One region of the Paenibacillus sp. FSL H8-0259 genome, then DNA from elsewhere that is predicted to be linked to it. Evidence: riboswitches for the same ligand, from Rfam matches in the RefSeq annotation. Region 1 holds a riboswitch; the other holds the start of a gene.
The links. Region 1 has a riboswitch for cyclic di-GMP ahead of NSU01_RS03475 (transglutaminase-like domain-containing protein). Riboswitches for the same ligand answer to the same signal wherever they lie in the genome.
Positions count from the first base shown of each region.

Region 1 (3,144 bases):
GTGCGCCCCCAGGTTGAGCCCAAGGTTTAAACACCAGACTTAAATGACCGCCTGCGCGCGCTTTACGCCCAATAATTCCGGACAACGCTTGCCCCCTACGTATTACCGCGGCTGCTGGCACGTAGTTAGCCGGGGCTTTCTTCTCAGGTACCGTCACTCCGGTAGCAGTTACTCTACCGGACGTTCTTCCCTGGCAACAGAGCTTTACGATCCGAAAACCTTCATCACTCACGCGGCATTGCTCCGTCAGGCTTTCGCCCATTGCGGAAGATTCCCTACTGCTGCCTCCCGTAGGAGTCTGGGCCGTGTCTCAGTCCCAGTGTGGCCGTTCACCCTCTCAGGTCGGCTACGCATCGTCGCCTTGGTGAGCCGTTACCCCACCAACTAGCTAATGCGCCGCAGGCCCATCCCCAAGTGGCAGATTGCTCCGCCTTTCATTCTCTCTTCAGGAGAGGAAAGAAATTATCCGGTATTAGCTACCGTTTCCGGTAGTTATCCCAGTCTTGAGGGCAGGTTGCCTACGTGTTACTCACCCGTCCGCCGCTAAGCATGAATGGAAGCAAGCTTCCATTCAAACTCCGCTCGACTTGCATGTATTAGGCATGCCGCCAGCGTTCGTCCTGAGCCAGGATCAAACTCTCCAAATTGTATTTAGAAAGAGCGATTGCTCATTTTGAAACATCTGACGAGAATTTTCATTCTCTATTTTGGAAGTCACTTTCGTGATTTCCGATACTCACTCGTTGTTCAGTTTTCAAAGATCAAGCTCGTTGTCAGCGCCGCTTACCGCGTCACCAGCAACTCTTATAATATATCACATTCATTCGAGTAATGCAAGCTTTATTTTGAAATCACTTATTTAAGCCATTTCTTATTAAGTTTGCCGCTCCAACAACGCTTATTTATAATACCCTATCTCTCTACCAAAAAGCAACCTTTTCCAAAATAAAAATAACCCGCTTAATTACTAAGCGGGTTATCCTCAATGAAACTATGAATGCATCTGTGCTCTTAGTAGAACTTAGCTGCAGTATATTTACTTGCTACTTTAACCAGATCTGCTGTTTTGCTGTTCTTGGCAAGTCCAGCATCAACTGTAGTATCAATAGTTACCCATTTGCCATTAAGGAACACTTCATTCCAAGCGTGGTAAGAAGTCACATAACTTGTGTTACCCATAACCAGTTTGGTAGGAATGCCTTCACTGCGAAGCATAGTAGCGAACAAGGAAGCGTAATCGTAGCAGATCCCCTTCTTGGTAGCCAAGGTGCTGTCGTTGTTAGGGATGTAATCTGTAGTAACACTGGAAGCCAGGGAATAATCATATTTCACATTGGCTACGATATAATTATAGATAGCCTTCACTTTGTCTTCATCTGATGTCAAACCTTGTGTAAGCTGTGTTGCTTTCAGAACTGCTTTATCGGAAGAACTCCATTTAACATTCTGTACAGAGCTCAGATATACGGCGTTGGCGTTGCTCAGGCTAAGATCTACCGTCTCGGAAGAGATTACTTTGTATTTGTTGCCGGTAGTGTTCTCAAGTACGGAAACCTTGTATGAACCGTTACCTTGTTGAAGCGGGAATGTTTCAGTTGGTTTGGAAGTGTATAAGTTGTAGGTGTAGCTGTTATTATCTTTGGTGATCATCAGCTTAATCTTCTTATCCTTAGGAACATTATAAAAAACTCCGATAACACCCTGATCAAGTTGACCTATGTTCAACCAGCTTGCATCTGCATTAGCAGCTTGAGCTGTACCTGTCTGCACCGACGTAACCACTACGAATAGTGTAACCAACATTAAATAGAACTTCTTCATTGGATAAAACCCCTTTCGGTAGCTGGCTGCCATCCTTACGGGAAGGCCCTTTAGCTTTGCGTCCCTACCTTTCGATAGGTTTGCCGTTATCGTATAAGCTTTATCTGTCCTTGCTTCTACCATAAAATGCTAGATTCACAATAAGAACAAACAAAAAAAGCCTCTTCATTCGGTAGCTGGCTGCCATCCTTACGGGAAGGCCCTCTAGCTTTGCGTCCCTATCTTTCGATAGGTTTGCCGTTTATCGTGTATTAGCTTTGTATAGTTATATCTTACCATATCTATTTCTATTATCAAGACCTAAATCACTAGATTTCCGCGAAAACAAATAAAAATTTTAAGTATTTTAAGTTTTTCCGTCATTATTCTACAAACATCACGATAACTTTGCGTGAATGATAAGTCTATGCGTTGGATTCACCAGCGGATCACAAGTAATGAGTGTTAGAATCTTGTCATCCTTATTCCCTTTCAATACGGATACATCGGTTGGTTCCACAATAGTTACATCATAAACTACATAATTGTATACCTGCTTGCCGGTTGTAACGGAAATAGTGTCCCCGACTCCAACTTCATTCAATCTGTTGAATAGCCTTCCCGTAGTTCTTGATCTATGCGCTGCAATTGCAGCATTTCCAGCAGAGCCAAGCGGAGCCGTCTCCTTCATATGCGCAGCAGCATGCTTCATATTCGCCTTGGTGGCGCCTTCCAGCACAGGCAGCTTCAGATCTATTTTGTCGATTTCGATGATTGCCATCACCTTGCCTCCGACTTCAATCTCAGGCGCAGCAGAGGGTTCTGGCTCTTCCGCAGCCGACTCATCCGCCAGCAGCTGGGTTACTTCCGCGTAAGGCTTACTTAGATCAGCACTGGCCGGAGCTGACGCAGACGGAACGATTTCACTGTAGGCCTGTTCAGCCTCTTCCAGCAGCTTTTGCTGCTGACGGTCATTGTACCATTCGCTTCCTTTGGGATAGAGCATAATAAGCACCCCGGCAAGTATAATCAAATAGGATAATTTCCGCATGACAATCGCCTCCGTAATATAGAATAGATGTTACCCTTCCGGAATAATTAAGAAGCAATGCTTCTTAATTATCAGAATACCCATTTCCGGCTTCCGAAGAAATTAATGATCACCGTAACAAATGTGACCAGCACTTTGGCGACCAGCACTTGAATACCGAGAGAATCGGTCAATATATGAATCAGCAGCACCGATATACCCAGCACCAACAGATTCAGCACGATAAACCTGATCAGCTGCATCCGGTCGAAGCCCTCTTTATTGCCTCTGTCCCGATCACGGAAGGTTACCTT
Region 1 is NZ_CP150147.1:804,269-807,412, reverse strand. Features, by position in the region: rRNA gene NSU01_RS03480 (16S ribosomal RNA) at 1-647, opposite strand, end outside; gene NSU01_RS03475 (transglutaminase-like domain-containing protein) at 1,012-1,821, opposite strand; cyclic di-GMP riboswitch class I at 1,836-1,916, opposite strand; cyclic di-GMP riboswitch class I at 1,990-2,070, opposite strand; gene NSU01_RS03470 (class D sortase) at 2,198-2,851, opposite strand; gene NSU01_RS03465 (GtrA family protein) at 2,923-3,144, opposite strand, start outside.

Region 2 (3,144 bases), 1.1 Mb from region 1:
TGCAATCCTCCAGGATCAGACATTCATAACCGCGGTCATTGGCTTCGCGCATCGTCGTGTGTACACAGACATCCGTCGTGATTCCGGTCAGAATCAGATGGGTAATCCCTTTATTCTTCAATATTAAATCCAGGTCCGTAGCATAAAAGCTGCCTTTACCCGGCTTGTCAATAATGTGCTCTCCCGGTATAGGTGCCAGTTCATCAATGATCTGCCAGCCGCGCTCGCCCCGTACGAGAATCCGTCCCGCCGGTCCTTCCGAGCCGATCTCAGCACCGATCTGTCTGCTCCGCCACCGTTTATTCGCCGGCAGATCGGACAGATCCGGCTTATGGCCTTCCCGGGTATGGATAACGGTGAATCCGTTAATTTCCCGGATGCGTGCCAGCAGCCGCCCAATCGGCTGAATCGCTCTGGATGTTAATGAGAGGTCGTAGCCCATTCGCTCCACGTAACCGCCTTTGCCGCAAAAATCCGTCTGCATATCGATAATCATCAGTGCCGTCTTCGCCGGATCAAGGACGCCGTCATAGGGCCAGGTGTAAGGTGCTGCTGTAATCTGCATGGTTCATGCTCCCCTTCCAGAATTCAATGCATGTATTTAATGTTATGTTTATTAACATTAATTTTATATTTCCTGCTGTTTGTTAGATTATATTACAACAAATTTGCAATGTCTTCGTTTTTATTACGAAATAATGCGCTAATTGTTTGTGTTATTCTACATATATAACATAAACATTACATATAAGCCCCGGATTAACCCTATTCATATATTAAAAAAGCCGCCCAACGCAGGCAGCCTCAGCAGCAGTCCGTTCTCCAGCTCAAAGATCCGGCTGTTCTTGCAGAGCAGACTCCTCCCATAAGCTGTAAGCGCTGGGAAACCAGTTTTTCAAGCAATATAGAGCTGCACATTTCAAGATTATTAATAAATTGGCAGAATACAGTTGAAAAATAGCTCCTTAAGTACTAGAATTAAGCTTGTTTGCAGAAGTTCCTGCAGCGCAGGAACCAGTTATGACCTTTTTTGTCGATTACAGTCGATTGAAATCGCCTCATGCTGAGTGTATATCATTGATCTATTTCTAAAGGCAAACTTCCTGAAAGGGTAGGACGCAAAGCAATGGGCCTAAGAATGCTGAGAATCCGCGTTTATGGTCGCCAGGCTGCCAATAGAGACCACGTAAGCCATCAGTCACCGGGAGATCCCCCAGGCTTTATGATGCTCTTTTCTGTACGAATGCCATTGATTATACGAAAAAGCGAGGTTAAGATAATGCCGCAGCAATTCATCGAACCAACCCGATATGATTTCGTGGAATCCTTGATGCTTGAACGGACCGGATTCCTGGATTCTTTCTCTGTGGAGGGCCGGACTTCCGGCGGGATGAATGGAGATAAGGATGGAATTATCCTTGTGCAGAATAATCAGATCTTCATTACTCCCCCGCTCTCTGGCGGCAAGCCCGCCCGGATCTCCGCTGTTCATCCTGTAGTGCTGAAGATCAACTGGAAGACCGTTACAGAGCCTACTGAGGTAACCTCAGCGGATCATATTACCTGGGAAATTTGCGAGAAGCCACAGTATCAGATTACGGTTTCACCTGACAAGCTCAAAGTGCATTTCACCTTGTACCGTGCAGAGAAGTACGCCTGGAATCTGGTCAATTGCCCGGCTTCCTTCGAAGCCGCAGTCCGGGCTGAGCCTAACCGGGCGATGCTGCTGTCCACGCTCACCATAGAACAGATTCTTTCTTCGCTGGATAACCGCTCCATTCTGCGGAATCTGAATATCCCGGCCCTATACGCCGAACTGAACAACCCTACATATCTCCCTGTCTGTATCGCAGAAGGGAGAGCCCCGCTGCCCGGCAAGAAATCAAGGCTGCAGCTATCCCTCCCGGAGCATACGCTCACAGGCAATGGAATGCTCCGGGAGGGACGAACTGCGGAAGCTGCAGATTCCTTAGATTATCTGCGGTTTCCGGGAGCCCCCTTCGCCAGAGAGGGAGAGGTATTCGCCCGCAAGCTGCCGCCCGAAGAGGGAATTCCCGGATTCGACGTAGAAGGAGGCATCTTGCCTCCACCTCCACCGCAGGATATTTATTTCGCAGCCGGAGACAATGCACGGCTGCTTCCAAACGGGGAGATCGCGGCTCTGCGTACGGGCAGACCCCGCATCTGCGGAGACTCCGGCAGCGTCACAACCTGCGATTTCCCGGACCTATGCCTCATCACCAAGGAAATGGCGGCAACAGCCCGTGAGATTATGTTTGCAGGTGACATCGTCGTACCCTCAGATATTGAAGGCCCTATGTGTATTGAGGCGTTAGGGAATGTGTATATCTACGGCAACGTCTGCCAATCTACAATTACGGCTACAGGCAGTATCTATATAAGCGGTCAAGTAACCGGCTGCAGCCTGCACACCGGACTTGCCGGGGTACACCAGCACCGCCTGCACCGCTTCTCCAGTCTTCTGCTGACTGAAGTTGGCGGACTGCGGGAAGCCGCCCGGCTGCTGGCCAAGAATGTAGAATCCCGCCAGCAATCCGTGAAATACGGTCTGGTGGTTATGCTGCTGCTGGAGGATAAGTACAGCCATATAGAGTGCCTGATCAGCGATCTTAAATCCGCACTGCTGTGCATGGAAGGGGCCCCCCAGCCCGGTACGGATCAGCTCAAGCAGATGCTGGAGGTTTTTACCCATCCGGGGCAGTTCACCGAGTTTATCACTGACAGTGTTCTGAACAGCTTCTCCCGGCTGCTGCGTAATCTGTGTGAAGACATTGAACTGCTCCAGGAGGAGCATGTCTTCATTAATATCGCCCGTTCCCATAACAGTATCCTGGAGTCCGGCGGAGAACTGATCCTGCGGGACGCGGACGCAGAAACGGTCTAAGCCTGCTGTAATGTAACCCCTGACAAGTACAAACGGCTGCCCCTCTTCTGAGGGAGCAGCCGTTTGTTTATTCCTTACCCAGACCGGGTACCGGGGTCTGCAGGACACTCCCGGCATTCCGGCCCAGCCTGACATTCACCAGAATAATGCTGCTCACAATCAGCAGCATACCGATGACCAGATTCAACGTAATCTGTTCATGCAATAAGACTACACTGGAGCCGATGGAAATCAGCGGA
Region 2 is NZ_CP150147.1:7,899,484-7,902,627, forward strand. Features, by position in the region: gene NSU01_RS33945 (isochorismatase family cysteine hydrolase) at 1-565, opposite strand, end outside; cyclic di-GMP riboswitch class I at 1,084-1,177, shown strand; gene NSU01_RS33950 (flagellar assembly protein A) at 1,280-2,905, shown strand; gene NSU01_RS33955 (DMT family transporter) at 2,973-3,144, opposite strand, start outside.
Region 2: another riboswitch for cyclic di-GMP. It lies ahead of NSU01_RS33950 (flagellar assembly protein A); the one in region 1 lies ahead of NSU01_RS03475 (transglutaminase-like domain-containing protein).